2 linked regions of the Psychroserpens ponticola genome follow. The protein of the gene in region 2 interacts with the protein of the main gene of each other region in a pairwise test. Links are inferred from orthologs where the notes say so. Each region holds a gene or a part of one and is shown on either strand. Other genes may lie near its edges.

Region 1 (8,815 bases), 1.6 Mb from region 2 along the record:
AAAACCCAATATTAAATCTAGTTCCAATTGTCGCTCTCATTCCATTGGCCTTAAAATCTAAATTTATCGGATCTTTTATAGATTCATCAACAGTGCCAATAACATTTCCATTACTATCTTCGACGTCATATGTTAATATGTATTTCCCTTTCATTTTCACTGTTGTTTTTCCATTATTATAACCTACACTTCCATAAAATGTAATAATTTTAAAATCCAATGAAGCAATTGCCTGTAAGGTCCATGTATTCATTTTAAATTCAGTTTCTCCATTTTTAACTGCGACCTCATCATTATTATTTTCATCATCAATATCGTACACAACTTTCATATTAGTAAAAGCTGCAAGAATCGAAACATTTAAAGGCAATTTCTCTAATGGACCAAAATACTGCATCAAATCATGTTGCAAACCAATACCTATAAGATTAGCTTTTACACTTTCATCAAAATTTAAACTAGGTAAAAGCCTTAATTTTATATCAGTTTTATAAGGCAGCCCAAATCCTAATTGCACCATAGGAGTTGGAACTGCATTAATAGGCAAATCATTAGCAATTCCTCCTGGCATGTCAAAACTAGTGACTTTGTAGGTTCCATTATCATAAGGTATTTTGATATCAACTACTGTTTCTGAATTATTGTCGCTCATTAGCGTATTTAATTCTCTTTCACCATTAGGCAATGACAAAAATGTATAATCATTTGGCACAAAAGCAAACATTTGTTCTTTACTAGGCACAAAAGAAGCATTAGCATTTATTGTAATATCGAAACCAAATTTTTTATGAGTTTTAGCAGTTGTATACCAACCTCCATTCATATCGTACATCAAGCCTTTTACGGCAGGATTTAAATAATTTTGAGTCAATAAACTGGCATCATCTGCAGCTAATATAATCGTTTCTAATTCTTGAGATTTAGACTGTTGAACTGAAACAAATAATATCAATACTATAATTAAGTTTTTCATAATAGACAAGGGTTAAACATTAAGGCAAATGTAGTAAAAAAAACAAAATACATGCACTTAATCGTTAAAAATTACATTTTATCGATATCTGTTAGATATTCAAAAGAAAAAAGCAGCTATAAAAATAGCTGCTTTTTTCTTTTGAATTTAAACTAAGTCGTGCTTTTACTAATTAAGCATCAATATTAGCATAAACTGCATTCTTTTCAATAAATTCTCTACGAGGTGGCACTTCGTCACCCATTAACATTGAGAAAATACGATCTGCCTCAACTCCATTATCAATTTGTATTTGACGTAATGTTCTAAACTCTGGATTCATTGTGGTATCCCAAAGTTGAACTGCATTCATCTCTCCAAGACCTTTATAGCGTTGAATTTTTGCGCCATCTCCATATTGCGCCATTAATGCCAAACGCTCATCATCATTCCATGCATATTCTTTTTTTGCACCTTTTTTAACTAAAAACAATGGTGGTGTTGCGATATAAATATGTCCATTTTCAATTAATTCTTTCATATATCTAAAAAAGAAGGTTAAAATTAGAGTTTCAATGTGACTTCCATCAATATCGGCATCACACATAATCACAATTTTATGATATCTTAATTTTGACAAGTTAAGCGCTTTACTATCCTCTTCAGTACCTATAGTAACACCTAAAGCAGTGAATATGTTTTTGATTTCTTCGTTTTCAAAAACTTTATGAGTCATTGCTTTCTCTACATTAAGAATTTTTCCTCTTAATGGTAAAATCGCTTGAAATGCTCTATCGCGCCCCATCTTTGCTGTTCCACCAGCCGAATCTCCCTCAACAAGGTAAATTTCACATTTTTCAGGATCTTGCTCTGAGCAATCACTTAATTTTCCTGGCAAGCCACCAATACTCATAACGGTTTTACGCTGAACCATGTCACGAGCTTTTTGAGCAGCATGACGTGCTTGAGCAGCAAGTATTACTTTTTGAACAATGGTTTTAGCATCGTCTGGATTCTCTTCTAAATAATCAGTTAACATTTCAGATACAGCTTGACTTACTGATGCAGACACTTCTCTGTTACCTAATTTTGTTTTTGTTTGACCTTCAAATTGAGGCTCTTGAACTTTTACAGAAATAATTGCAGTAAGTCCTTCACGGAAATCATCACCAGCAATATCAAATTTCAGTTTATCAAGCATCCCAGAACTATCCGCATATTTTTTCAAAGTATGTGTTAATCCTCTTCTAAATCCTGATAAGTGCGTACCTCCTTCATGAGTATTAATATTATTTACATAAGAATGAAGGTTTTCAGCATAAGATGTATTATAAATCATAGCAACTTCAACAGGCACTCCATTTTTTTCACCTTCAAAAGCGATTACATCTTTCATTAAAGGATCTCGAGTTGCATCAAGAAATTGGATAAATTCTTTAAGACCTTCAGTAGAATGGAATGTTTCACCTTCAAACTCACCATCTTCTTTTTTGTGTCTTCTATCTATTAAATGAATCGTAATTCCTTTATTTAAATATGCTAATTCACGTAAACGACTAGCTAAAGTATCATAATTATACTCCAAAGTTTGCGTGAAAATTGTAGAATCTGGTCTAAAAGTAACTGTTGTACCTCTTTTATCCGTTTCACCTACTTGCTTAACAGGATACATGGCTTTTCCACGCTCATATTCTTGCTCGTAAACTTTACCTTCTCTAAAAACAGTAGCTTTAAGATGTTCTGATAATGCATTCACGCAACTTACACCAACACCGTGTAATCCACCTGATACTTTATAAGAGTCTTTATCAAACTTACCACCTGCTCCAATTTTAGTCATTACAACTTCAAGCGCAGATACACCTTCTTTTTTGTGAAGATCTACAGGAATACCACGACCATCATCTTCTGTAGTTATCGAATTATCTTCATTTATTATCACTGTAATATTATCACAATGACCAGCTAATGCTTCATCTATAGAGTTATCTACAACTTCATATACTAAATGGTGCAAGCCACGAGTACCAACATCTCCAATATACATGGAAGGACGCATACGTACATGCTCCATACCTTCTAATGCCTGAATGCTATCTGCTGAATAGTTATGCTTATTAAATTCTTCTTTCTGATCGCTCATAAATTTTAATTCATTTTGATTTATATGTCGCATAAAAAAAGATGCCGTTTAGCATCCTTTTGAATACAAACAAATATAAGAAATTGAGTGCTTTTTTTTAAATATTTTATAAATTGAAAGTAATAATTGTCAACATTTGTTAATTACTTAAAACGTTCTTAAATCGAACAAAAAGCAGCTTAAAATTGATTTTTGTGATTTTTAACATCTTAGGAAACGTGCAAAAATCACAAAACCTCATAGAGGCGAGATTTTGTGATTGAATTTTTATTATTTATAAGCAATACTTACATCAATTTAGTACGCTTCATCATGAACATTTGCAATTGCTCTTCCTGAAGGGTCATTCATGTTTTTAAATGCTTCATCCCATTCTAGAGCTATTTTAGTGCTACACGCTACACTTGGTTCTTGTGGCACACTCAAAGCTGCTGTATCACTAGGAAAGTGATCTTCAAAAATTGTTCGGTAGTAATATTCTTCTTTGTTTATTGGTGTTTGTATTGGGTAACGGAATTTGGCACTTGCCATTTGCTCATCTGTCACTTCTGTTTCAACCAATTCTTTTAAGGTATCAATCCAGCTATAACCTACACCATCACTAAATTGTTCTTTTTGTCTCCATGCTACACTTTCAGGAATCATATCTTCAAATGCTTTACGAACAACCCATTTTTCCATACGCTCTCCGTTAATCATTTTATCTTTTGGATTAATACGCATTGCTACATCCATAAATTCTTTATCTAAAAATGGTACTCGTCCTTCAATTCCCCATGCTGCCAAACTTTTATTTGCTCTTAAACAATCGTACATGTGTAACTTATCTAGTTTACGGACAGTTTCTTCATGAAATTCTTTTGCATTAGGCGCTTTGTGAAAATACAAATAGCCGCCAAAGATTTCATCGGCACCTTCTCCAGACAATACCATTTTAATACCCATAGATTTTATCACTCTTGCCATCAAATACATAGGTGTTGAAGAACGTATTGTCGTTATATCATAAGTTTCTATATTATAAATGACATCTCTAATAGCATCTAAACCTTCTTGAATTGTAAATTTTATTTCGTGATGTACAGTACCAATATGATCGGCAACTTTTTTTGCTGCTTTCAAATCTGGAGACCCTTCTAAACCTACAGCGAATGAATGCAATTGTGGATACCAGGCATCCTTTTCATCATCAGATTCAATACGCTTTTGTGAATATTTTTTTGCAATTGCAGATACAACTGAAGAATCTAAACCACCAGACAACAAAACTCCATAAGGCACGTCACTCATTAATTGCCTGTGAACTGCAGCTTCAAGCGCTTCTTTAACTTCAGTTATGCTTGTTTCATTATCCTTAACAGCATCATAATCTGTCCAATCACGATTATACCATTGTACAAATTCTCCATCTTTACTACTCATATAATGTCCTGGAGGAAACAATTCAATCTTTGTACAAACGCCTTCCAAAGCTTTTAATTCTGAAGCTACATAAAAAGTTCCATTTTGATCCCAACCAATATATAATGGAATAATTCCCATATGATCACGAGCAATGAAATATTCATCGTTTTCAGCATCATAAATAGCAAATCCAAAAATACCGTTTAGTTCATCTACAAAATCGACACCTTTTTCTTTATATAAAGCTAAAATCACTTCGCAATCGCTTTCAGTTTGAAATTGATACGACGGAAATTGCTTTCTCAGTTCGCGATGGTTATAAATCTCACCATTAGCAGCTAAAACAAGTTGCTTATCATTACTCAATAAAGGCTGCTTTCCTGAAGCAGGATCTACAATTGCCAATCGCTCATGAGTCATTATAACTTTGTCATCGCTATAAATCCCACTCCAATCTGGTCCACGATGACGTATTCGTTTAGCCATTTCTAGCAATTGAGGTCTTAATTCCTCTGATTTCTGTTTTATATCAAACGCACAAACAATTCCGCACATAACTAAATTTCATTTTTGTTTATTAATAGGATACAAATATGAATTATAACTTCATAAACTGAAACATAAAGTGTAATTTTACTTACAATTTGAAACTAAAAACACTATTTTAATACAAAAAATAATTCTTAGACCAAAAAACAGATTCTTAACTTTGTGATTTGAAAGTAGAAATAAACATATGAAACTAGTAAAATTATTCATTCTATTATTTAGCATTAGTATAGGCGCACAACCCATTTGGCAACCAGCGCCAAACATTTACTCCAATCCAAATGGCCAACGTTTTGATGATGTGTTTTTTTTAAACGAAAATTTAGGTTGGGCAGCAAATGGCTACTATGCAAGAGTTTACAAGACTACAGATGGTGGTTTAAATTGGACTGAGCAACTCAATGAAAATGATATTACAGGAAATTATTATTTCAGAAATATTGAATTTTTAAATGAAGATATTGGCTTTATTGGCACTTTAAATGGTACGTTTTTTAAAACCATTGATGGAGGCGTAAACTGGACAGAAGTCACAAACATCAGCCCAAACCCTAACGCAATTTGCGGAATAGATGCTGTAGGTAATTCAACAATTTATGCATGTGGCGCTTATTTTACTCCTGCTCACATCATAAAATCTGTAGATAGTGGTGACACTTGGACATTTATTGACATGTCTAGTTATGCAAATGCCTTAGTTGAAGTTTTATTCTTAGATGAAAACATAGGATTTGCAGCTGGCAGAGATTCTAATGGTGGAATTATTTTAAAAACTATTGATGGAGGATCGACATGGACAGAAATTTACAATACCAATGTAAATGGCGAATATGTTTGGAAATTACAAACTCTTGTTGGCAACAATAGTATAATGTTTGGCGCTATTTCTTCTGTTGCCCCAAATAATGGAAAATTAATTAAATCTGTTGATGCTGGTGTGAATTGGCTGGATTTCGAATCTGTTGAAACTGAAATTCAAGCTGTTGGATTTATCACTGAAAATCATGGGTGGATGGGTGGACATACCACAGGTTTTCAAGAAACATTAGATGGTGGTGTAACATGGAACGACCTAAATATTGGTAATAATTTAAATCGCATTTTTATCATCAACTCTACTACAGCTTATGCGTCTGGAACAACGGTTTACAAATTCACTGAAGACACTTTAGGTGTTGAAGATTTAGGACAGATTGACAATCAACATTTAGACATAAAAATTCAAACAAACCCAGTGGAAACAAATTTAGAATTCACAATCAATTTTCCAAGCGATGATAATATTTTAATAGAATTGTATGACATAAACGGCAAATACATCAAACAATTATCACGTGATATTATTTTACAACCCATACTCAAAGGCTACAATTTTAATGTTTCAAATTTAACCTCTGGCGCTTATTTTATAGATTTCCATAACAATTCAGGACGATCTCATCTAAAGTTCATAAAAAAATAACGCTTCTTGTAAACTTTAACATCAAAGTCCGACATTTAATATAATATTAAGACCAAAAGGTTCTAATTTTAAAAAATATCAATAAATACTTAAAACTAATTATGAAAACATCAACATTTATTTCAACAATTACCATGGCATTTTTAATGTTAATCTCATTTAATGCTAATGCTCAAAAATTTCCAGATTTAGATAAAAGCCCAATGGATGCAGCATCGTTTCCTACAAATTATAAAGACTCTGAAAAAGTTATTAAAATAGTATATAGTAGACCTAATCTTAAAGATCGTGAAGTAGAAAAATTAGTAAAAAAAGATGACATTTGGAGAGTTGGTGCAAATGAAGCTGCTGAATTAACCTTATATAAAGATTTAATGTTTGGAGATACTGTTGTAACAGCTGGAACATATACATTTTACATAAAGTCGAACGGAAATGAATGGACTGCAATTATTAGTAAAGATTTAAATGTTTGGGGAAGTTACTTTTATAAACAAGATAATGATGTTGCTCGATTTACAACCAAAAAAACGGAATCAAAAGAGATTATAGAAGCGTTCTCTATAGTATTTGAAGAATCTAAAGGTGCCATTAACATGCATTTAGGTTGGGGAAATTCGAGAGCTACATTTCCTTTTAATCTAATAAAATAAAATTAACGATTTAAAAAAAGCGCTGTAGTTCAGCGCTTTTTTTGTTTATGGTATATTCAAATATTTATGGGTTTGTAATGAGACTTTCCATTTAGGGTTTTTCATCACATAATCAACAATTTGTGGCACTACTTTATCGCGCTTGCTCCATTCAGGTTGTAGATATAAAATACAATCTTTATTAACTTTTTCAGCTTGTTCTTCAGCGAATCTAAAATCGTCTTTATTATAGATAATACACTTGAGTTCATGTGCTTTTTCGCAAACTTCTTTTGTAGGCAATTTCATCTTTTTGGGAGACAAACAAATCCAATCCCAAGTTCCAGATAATTTATAAGCACCAGACGTTTCTATATGCGTTTGTACTCCTTTCGCTTTTAATTGTGAAGTTAACGGATTTAAGTCCCACATTAAAGGCTCTCCTCCTGTAACCACAATAGTATTACTATATTTTACAGCATTTTCTACAATTTTTTCAGCTTCTGTTGGTGGATGTAATTCAGCTAACCAACTTTCTTTAACATCACACCAATGACAACCTACATCACAACCACCAATTCTCACAAAATAAGCAGCTGTTCCTTTATGAAAACCCTCACCTTGAATTGTATAGAATTCTTCCATTAGTGGCAATAATAAGCCTTTATCAATCTGTTCTTGTCGTTCCCTTCTTGTCATAGCATGCAAAGATACTTCAAAAGTTATAAGTTAAAAGCAATTAGGCATAAGTTTTACTTTGTAGATATAACACTAATTCTGTTTCATTATTTTATGGATTACAAAATAACTTTTCGATGTAAAATACAGCGATATGTTTTTCATTTTAGTTCATTTTAAACTTGACTAAAATTACACTATTTTTATACAAATTTTGAATCATGAGTAGAGCGGACGATTTTTTAAAAGAAATCACAGACGGAAACACGAACAAAGGTGAATATATCACTTTAGGGTCTGCAATGTTAGATGGAGAAACACTAGCAAATGCATTTGTCAATGTGCCTTTAAAAACCATGAATAGACATGGCTTAATTGCAGGTGCAACTGGCACAGGAAAAACAAAAACTTTACAAGTTTTAGCTGAAAATTTAAGTGAAAAAGGTGTTCCTGTATTGCTGATGGATATCAAAGGAGATTTAAGTGGGTTGGCACAACCAAGTCCTGGACATCCAAAAATTGATGAGCGTCACGAAAAAATAGGTTTACCTTTTGATGCAAAGGCTTTTCCAGTTGAAGTTATGTCATTGTCTGAACAAGATGGTGTACGTTTACGAGCAACTGTTAGTGAATTTGGTCCTGTTTTGTTATCTCGAATTTTAGACCTTTCTGATGCTCAATCTGGTGTAGTCGCTGTGATTTTCAAATATTGTGATGATAATAAACTACCTCTTTTAGACCTCAAAGATTTCAAAAAGATATTACAGTATACTACTCAAGAAGGGAAGGTTGAATTTACGGAAGCTTATGGAAGAATTTCTACAGCTTCAACGGGAGCAATTTTGAGAAAAATTGTTGAATTAGAACAGCAAGGTGCTAATTTATTCTTTGGTGAAACATCCTTTGAAGTTGATGATTTATTACGTGTTAATGACGAAGGAAAAGGGTATATTAATATTATTAGATTAACCGATATACAAGACAGACCAAAGTTG
Region 2 (8,912 bases):
AAATCGTTATAAATTAAAGCATCTTCTAAAATTGTTCTAAATTCATCAATCTTTGTTAATTGATCAAAAGTAGTTCTTGAAATTAGCTTCTGATCTTCAACTAAAATGATGTTTTTATTTTCAGGATATTTATAATCCTCATCAAGAACACCATAGCCATATAAAGTTTCTACAGCAGACTTTCCTACATCATATAACACTCTTTTTTTAGGTATGGTATCTGAAAATTTATTTTCAAAATTTAGAGCATACATTTCTAAAACTTCAAATTTGGTCTTTGTCTTTATATCAAAATATATAGGACTAGCATCCTTAATGTCTTGTTCTTCTTCATCTATTTCTTCAAACGATTTTTTTATAGCAAAATCAAAAGGTGCATACAGATTTTCAGATTGCCAAGGTTTACCTTTATCAAAATTATATTTAAACTTTCCACTTTTTGGAAATAGGTATACAATTAAAAATGTAGTGCTTAAAAACAAAAGCACTTTATAAAAAAGTGAATGATTTTTATACCATTTATTAATTAAATCTTCCATCTTCAATATTAAGGAGTTACAAATACCTTTAAGTTAATGTGTATTTGTATTGGTTTGAATTCATTCAAAAGTAATAAAATATAATAGATTAAACTTTTGATGTTATCAATTTGATAGCAAAAAATCTATTAAAATTGATTAATTTTGCATCAAATAACACAAAAGGAATTAAAATGAGTAAAGAAGTCGTAATTGTTTCCGCTGCAAGAACACCTATAGGAAGTTTTTTAGGTGCTTTATCAACAGTTCCAGCTCCCAAACTTGGAGCTACAGCAATAAAAGGAGCTTTAGATAAGATCAATTTAAAACCAGAAATGGTACAAGAAGTGTTGATGGGTAATGTTGTTCAGGCTGGGACTGGACAAGCTCCAGCAAGACAAGCTGCTATTTATGCTGGCATACCTGATTCTGTTCCGTGTACGACTATAAATAAAGTATGTGCTTCTGGCATGAAAGCCGTAATGCAAGCGGTACAATCTATAGCGCTAGGTGATGCAGATATTATTGTTGCTGGCGGAATGGAAAACATGAGTTTAATACCTCATTATTACCACGCAAGAACTGGAACTAAATTTGGTCCTGCTACCATGGAAGATGGAATGCAAAAAGACGGATTAGTTGATGCTTACGATAAAAATGCTATGGGAGTTTGTGCAGATGCCTGTGCTTCTGAATACAATTTTTCACGTGAAGATCAAGATGCTTTTGCTATTCAATCATATAATCGTTCTGCTGCTGCTTGGGACGCTGGAAAATTTAATAATGAAGTTGTTCCTGTAGAAGTGCCTCAACGTCGTGGTGATGCAATCATTGTGTCTAAAGATGAAGAATACAGCAATGTTAGAATGGAAAAAATACCTGCTTTGCGTCCTGCTTTTACTAAAGAAGGAACTGTTACTGCAGCAAATGCTTCAACAATTAATGATGGAGCTGGCGCAATGGTATTAATGAGTAAAGATAAAGCTGAAGAATTAGGATTAAAACCACTAGCTACTATTAAAGGTTATGCTGATGCTGCACAAGAACCGAAATGGTTTACGACTGCACCTGCTAAAGCGCTACCTAAAGCATTAGATAAGGCTGGGATTTCAATAGATGATGTAGATTATTTTGAATTCAATGAAGCTTTTTCTGTTGTAGGTCTTGCCAATATGAAACTACTCGGACTTACTGATAGTAATGTAAATGTAAATGGAGGCGCTGTTTCGTTAGGACATCCATTAGGTTGTTCTGGTGTTAGAATTTTGATTACATTGCTTAACGTATTAGAACAAAACAATGCTAAAACTGGAGCCGCAGCTATTTGTAATGGTGGTGGTGGTGCTTCTGCTGTAGTATTAGAACGCAATTAATTTATCGTAATGCAATACGGAATTTGTAATCTGAGTATTGTTCCACTTAGAGTTGAACCTAGTGACGCTTGCGAGTTGATCTCTCAAGTACTTTATGGTGAAATTTTCAAGGTGCTAGAACAACGTAAATCTTGGAGTAAAATTCGTTTAGCATATGATAAATATGAAGGTTGGATAGATAACAAACAGTATTTAGAAATCACAGAAGATGAATACAAGTCTATTAAGATTGAAAATCACATGCTTTCAAATGATTTAGTAGAATATATTGAAGATGAAAATCAACAATTATCTACAATACCACTTGGAGCTTCTTTAAATGGGTTGAGTCTTCTAAAGCATACGTTTGATGGTCGTACAACGTCTACAAAACACCCTAAAGAAAACCTGATTAAAACTGCATTTATGTATTTAAATGCTCCATATCTTTGGGGAGGAAAAACACCTTTTGGAATTGATTGCTCAGGTTTTACTCAAATGGTATATAAATTAAATGGATACAATTTACTTCGTGATGCTTCACAACAAGCTACTCAAGGCCTTGCATTAAGTTTTATTGAAGAAAGCGAACCTGGAGATCTGGCTTTTTTTGACAATAATGAAGGGCTAATTACACATGTTGGCATTATTATGGAAGATAATTATATCATCCATGCACATGGTAAAGTACGAATTGATCGTTTAGACCATTCTGGCATTTATAATATTGACAAGAATATACATACTCATAAACTTAGAGTTATCAAAAAAATTATATAAAAAAAGCCATTCAAATTGAATGGCTTTTTTTATATAACTTAGACTATTAAATTATTCTTTAATCATGGCTTTATACATTTTAGCCTTTTCAACTTCTCCAACAGCTAAATAGATATTATTCAGTTGTTGAAAAATACCATTACTTCCTTCTGGATTAGCCTCTAAAAATTCAACCAATATGTTTGCTCCTTCTTGAAACAGATTAACTTTTTGAGCTTTTAACTCATCATATCTCTCAAAATCAGCACTAGATGTACCAAGACTATTCATTTCTTCTAAAAGTTTATTTCCTTCTTCAATATAAGTAGTAGAAATATTCAACGCAGCATCTTTCATTGTTGGATCAAATTCTAAAGCTTTACTGAATGCCGCTCTAGCAGTCTCATATTCGCCTTCCTTCATGGTCATCACACCAACATTATAACGAAGCGTTGCATTGTTAGGATCCTTCAAAATGGCTTCCTCCATTAAGCTTTTATATTTATCATTATTACCAAGTTTATATTCAATATTAGCTTCAGCAATAATAAGAGTTGCATCATCTGGATTTTCAGCTCTAGCTTCTTTAATTGCTGCAATAGCTTTATCGTCTTCTCCTTTGAAGATATAAATATCTGCAAGCATTTTTTTAATTAAAGGCAATTTTGAATCTGTAAGTGTTTCTTTAGGAACAATATGAGTTCCAGCCTTTAAAGCAAAATCTCTTAAAGATTTACTATCAAAACTTTCAGACTCACCAGTATTTTTAATCGTAGCTGAGTACTCCTTAACAATACCAGTATATCCCATCTCTCTTAACTCTTCATATAATTTTAATGAAGTATCATAATCTTGTGCATTCACTGCTGAAGATGCTGCATAATAAAGGTATAAGGTATCTTTAGTAGACATACGATATGCTTTGTTAAATCCATCTGAAGACTCAACAAAACGTTTCTCTTGCCAAGCTGTATTTGCCTTAGTTAAAAAATTAGCTAGCATTTGTTGCTTTAATTCATCTACGTTAGAAGAATACTTTCCTTTACCAGCTTTAGCTTCAATATCTTTTACCTTATTAAAACTCGCAATAGCTTTATCTGTATCGTCATTAGATCCAGCACCATTTGCATATAACGCTTGTCCTTTTAAGAAATAAAACTTTGCTTTCATCTTATCATCTGCTGAATCTATAAGTGATTCTGCTGATTGAATTGCCGTTTTAGCATCAGCAAAATTTTTGCTTTTTATTGCTTTCTCAGCTGCTTTTAGTTCGTCTTTCTGAGAAAAAGAAAAGGTACTAACTAATAGTGCTAAAGCAATTATAATTTGTTTTTTCATTATTACTATGTTTAGTTTTTATTGTTGTTATTCTTCTTCGTTGGTATCAAGAGTTGTGCCATCTTCATTAAGACCTTGAATGCCAGAGTCTTCAACATCTAATTCATCTTCATCTTCATCTTTCATGACTTTGGCTACAGCTGCGATAGAATCACTTCCTTTAAGGTTAATCAATTTAACACCTTGAGTAGCACGACCCATAACACGTAAATCATTTACTGCCATTCTAATTGCAATACCAGACTTATTAATAATCATTAAATCATCTTCATCTGTAACCGTTTTGATAGCAACTAGATGTCCTGTTTTTTCAGTGATTGAAATGGTTTTAACACCTTTACCTCCACGGTTTGTAATTCTGTACACTGCTTCTCCATCTTCTGGGTCATCAATATACGTTCGTTTTCCGTAACCTTTTTCAGAAACAACTAGTACAGATTCTTCTTGTGGATTTTCAACAGTAACCATTCCAACAACTTCATCTTTGTCATGCTGTAGTCTAATTCCTCTAACACCTGAAGCATTTCTTCCCATTGGACGCGTTTTAGCTTCTTCAAACCTGATGGCTTTACCAGATTTAAGAGCCAGCATAACTTGACTATTTCCTGTAGTTAATTTTGCTTCTAACAATTCGTCATCTTCCTTAATGGTAATGGCATTGATACCATTGGTTCTCGGACGAGAGTATTGCTCTAAAGATGTTTTCTTTACCTGACCATTTTTAGTCGCCATGATTACATAATGACTATTGATGTAGTCTTCGTCTTTTAAATCTTGAGTACAAATGAAAGCCATTACTTTATCATCTTGCTCAATATTTATAAGGTTTTGAATTGCTCTTCCTTTAGATGTTTTACTTCCTTCAGGAATTTCATAAACACGCATCCAGAAACATTTTCCTTTTTGAGTAAAGAATAACATATATTGGTGGTTAGTTCCAACAAATAAATGCTCTAAGAAATCTTCATTTCTAGTCGTCGATGCTTTTTGACCAACACCTCCTCTATTTTGAGTTTTATATTCTGTAAGTGATGTTCTTTTTATATAACCAGCATGTGAAATAGTAATCACTACTTGTTCATCTGGAATCATATCTTCGATACTTAAATCTCCTCCAGCATATTCGATTAATGAACGACGCTCATCACCATATTTATCTTTAACATGTAAAAGTTCGTCTTTAATGATATCCATACGACGCTCTTTTTTGTCAAGAATGTCTTTCAAATCTTCAATGGTTTTCATCAATTCTTCGTACTCGTTACGAAGTTTGTCTTGTTCTAGTCCAGTTAATTGACGCAAACGCATTTCGACAATGGCTTTCGCTTGAATTTCTGAAAGTTTAAAACGTTCAATTAGCTTTTCTCTAGCTTCATCTGCATTTGAAGATGCTCTTATAAGTGCAATAACTTCGTCGATATTATCTGAAGCGATAATTAAACCTTCTAATATATGAGCACGTTCTTCTGCTTTTCGCAACTCATATTTAGTACGTCTTACAACCACTTCATGTCTGTGTTCCACAAAGTGATGAATCATGTCTTTAAGATTCAACAATTGTGGACGTCCTTTAACTAATGCAATATTATTAACACTAAAAGATGATTGTAATGCTGTATACTTATACAACATGTTTAAAACAATGTTAGGAATGGCATCACGTTTTAATACATAAACGATACGCATACCATTTCTATCAGATTCATCTCTAATTAAAGAAATACCATCAATCTTTTTATCATTAATAAGGTCAGCCGTTTTCTTAATCATATCAGCTTTATTAACCTGATATGGTATTTCGGTAACGATAATAGTTTCTCTTCCTTGTACTTCTTCAATAATAGCTTTTCCTCTCATGACAATTCGTCCACGACCTGTCTTAAAAGCTTCACGAACACCATCGTATCCATAAATGGTTCCACCTGTTGGAAAATCTGGTGCTTTTACATGCGTAATAAGTTCATCTATTTCAATGTCATTATTTTCAATGTAAGCTACAGTTCCATCAACAACTTCACTCAAATTATGAGGTGGCATATTGGTAGCCATACCAACTGCAATACCAGATGCACCATTAACTAAAAGACCTGGAATACGCGTAGGCAATACAGTAGGCTCTTGTAAAGTGTCATCAAAATTTAATTTATGATCAACAGTTTCCTTATCAATATCGGCAAGCATATCTTCAGATATCTTACGCATACGCGCTTCTGTATAACGCATTGCTGCAGGACTATCTCCATCAATAGAGCCAAAGTTTCCTTGTCCATCGACTAACATATATCGTAAGCTCCATTCTTGAGCCATACGAACCATTGCATCATAAACTGAAGTATCACCATGTGGATGGTACTTACCAAGAACTTCTCCAACAATTCTAGCCGATTTCTTGTGGGCTGTATTAGATCGAACTCCTAATTCATGCATACCATATAATACACGTCTGTGAACAGGTTTTAAGCCGTCTCTTACATCTGGTAATGCACGTGACACAATGACTGACATTGAATAATCAATGTAAGCCGATTTCATTTCATCTTCTATGTTAATAGGAATCAATTTTTCTCCTTCTGCCATAAATAAAATTATTAGATTTTTTGTAGGTTTTCAAAACATGCTAAGATAACCAATTTCATAGTGTTTACAGAACTTATAAATCCCTTTTTTAATATTTTTTATTAACAAATTTTAACGCTTTTTTTTAATAAGTTACTTGTTAAAAACTTTGATTTTGTAAAGTTTTTTTAGTCTATTAGACTATTCAAATATTTTAAGGTATAGTTTTTGCCTTTTTATACTTGTTTTTACTATTTTTAATGCAGAAAGAGATTAATATGGATGATAATTTTTCCCCAAGAGTTAAAGATGTTATAGCGTTTAGCAAAGAAGAAGCTTTACGTTTAGGCCACGATTTTATAGGCACCGAACATTTAATGTTGGGCTTGCTTCGTGATGGAAGCGGAAAGGCAATAGATATTTTAAGTGCTTTAGATATTGATTTGAATCACTTAAGACGGAAAGTAGAAATTCTTAGTCCTGCTAATCCTAATATTACAATAACATCAAATGAAAAGAAAAACCTTCATTTGACTCGACAAGCAGAGCGTGCTTTAAAAACGACATTTTTAGAAGCTAAACTCTTCCAAAGCACGTCTATTAATACAGCACATTTATTATTGTGCATTCTAAGAAATGAAAACGATCCAACAACTAAGCTTTTAAATAAGCTGAAAGTAGATTACGATAATGTTAAAGAACAATTCAAATTTATGATTACAAACGATGATGATTTTATAGATGAGCCAAAAGCAGAATCTTTTTCTGATGATGAGCCAATAGAAGATGATGATGCTAAACAAAATCCTTTTGGTCAAACAGGGTCAAAATCAACCAAAAAATCTAAAACACCTGTTTTAGATAACTTTGGTAGAGATTTGACTGTAATGGCTGAAGAAGGCAAATTAGATCCCGTTGTAGGTCGAGAAAAAGAAATACAACGTGTGTCACAAATATTAAGTAGACGCAAAAAAAACAATCCCTTACTTATTGGTGAACCTGGTGTTGGTAAATCTGCCATTGCTGAAGGTCTTGCTTTAAGAATTGTAAAGCGTAAAGTATCACGTATTCTTTTTAATAAACGTGTGGTTACATTAGATTTAGCTAGCTTAGTTGCAGGAACAAAATATAGAGGACAGTTTGAAGAACGCATGAAAGCTGTGATGAATGAACTTGAAAAGAATGATGATATCATTTTGTTCATTGACGAAATACATACTATTGTTGGTGCAGGTGGAGCAACTGGTAGTTTGGATGCTTCTAATATGTTCAAGCCTGCATTAGCTCGTGGAGAAATACAATGTATTGGAGCAACAACATTAGATGAATACAGACAATATATTGAAAAAGATGGTGCATTAGAACGTCGTTTTCAGAAAGTAATTGTTGAACCTACAACTGTTGAAGAAACCATTGAAATCCTTAATAATATTAAAGGAAAATACGAAGAACATCACAATGTTGATTATACAGACGAAGCTATTGAAGCTTGTGTGAAATTGACCAATAGATATATGACTGAACGGTTTTTACCAGACAAAGCTATTGATGCCTTAGACGAAGCTGGATCTAGAGTCCACATCACAAATATTGATGTTCCTAAGCAAATATTAGAGCTTGAAAAGAAACTTGAAGAAGTAAAAGAAACTAAAAACACGGTTGTTAAAAAGCAAAAGTATGAAGAAGCTGCTAAACTAAGAGATGATGAAAAACGCTTAGAAAAGGAATTAGCATTAGCACAAGAAAAATGGGAAGAAGAAACCAAACAACATAGAGAAGTAGTGTCAGAAGATAATGTTGCCGATGTTGTTTCTATGATGACTGGAATCCCTGTAAATAGAATTGCTCAAACTGAAAGTAATAAACTCGCTCAATTACCTGAATTAATAAAAGGAAAGGTAATTGGTCAAGACGAAGCTGTTGCTAAGGTTGTTAAAGCTATTCAGCGTAATCGTGCTGGACTTAAAGATCCTAATAAGCCAATTGGTTCATTTATATTTTTAGGACAAACAGGTGTTGGTAAAACGCAGTTAGCTAAAGTATTAGCTCGTGAATTATTTGATAGTGAAGATGCCTTAATAAGAATAGATATGAGTGAATATATGGAGAAATTCGCTATTTCTAGACTTGTTGGAGCACCTCCAGGATATGTTGGTTATGAAGAAGGTGGACAACTTACTGAAAAAGTTAGACGTAAACCCTATGCTGTTATTTTATTAGATGAAATTGAAAAAGCACATCCAGACGTTTTTAATATGATGCTTCAAGTTCTTGATGATGGTTTCTTGACAGATAGTTTAGGTCGTAAAATCGATTTCAGAAACACGATTATTATCATGACCTCTAATATAGGTGCCAGAAAATTGAAAGATTTTGGTCAAGGTGTTGG

The links.
Region 1: the proteins of gyrA (region 2) and gyrB interact in binary tests that used the Escherichia coli proteins (3 or more experiments, as listed by UniProt). The link is inferred for Psychroserpens ponticola from one-to-one orthologs.

What each region holds. Positions count from the first base shown.
Region 1 is NZ_CP116221.1:624,053-632,867, reverse strand. The notes cover bases 621-3,620. They hold gyrB (DNA topoisomerase (ATP-hydrolyzing) subunit B), read right to left. Parts: upstream 3,096-3,620; coding sequence 1,146-3,095; downstream 621-1,145. Other genes in these bases: asnB (asparagine synthase B), read right to left, coding at 3,393-3,620; MUN68_RS02745 (DUF6588 family protein), read right to left, coding at 621-973. In the rest of the region: more of MUN68_RS02745, read right to left, coding at 1-620; more of asnB, read right to left, coding at 3,621-5,054; MUN68_RS02730 (YCF48-related protein), read left to right, coding at 5,236-6,510; MUN68_RS02725 (DUF2911 domain-containing protein), read left to right, coding at 6,612-7,163; MUN68_RS02720 (7-carboxy-7-deazaguanine synthase QueE), read right to left, coding at 7,209-7,841; MUN68_RS02715 (helicase HerA-like domain-containing protein), read left to right, coding at 8,042-8,815. UniProt on the Escherichia coli protein: DNA gyrase negatively supercoils closed circular double-stranded DNA in an ATP-dependent manner to maintain chromosomes in an underwound state.
Region 2 is NZ_CP116221.1:2,183,822-2,192,733, forward strand. What follows is about bases 3,770-6,866. They hold gyrA (DNA gyrase subunit A), read right to left. Parts: upstream 6,545-6,866; coding sequence 3,995-6,544; downstream 3,770-3,994. Other genes in these bases: MUN68_RS09890 (tetratricopeptide repeat protein), read right to left, coding at 3,770-3,967; MUN68_RS09900 (ATP-dependent Clp protease ATP-binding subunit), read left to right, coding at 6,802-6,866. In the rest of the region: MUN68_RS09875 (HD family phosphohydrolase), read right to left, coding at 1-539; MUN68_RS09880 (acetyl-CoA C-acyltransferase), read left to right, coding at 713-1,891; MUN68_RS09885 (C40 family peptidase), read left to right, coding at 1,901-2,650; more of MUN68_RS09890, read right to left, coding at 2,702-3,769; more of MUN68_RS09900, read left to right, coding at 6,867-8,912. UniProt on the Escherichia coli protein: A type II topoisomerase that negatively supercoils closed circular double-stranded (ds) DNA in an ATP-dependent manner to maintain chromosomes in an underwound state.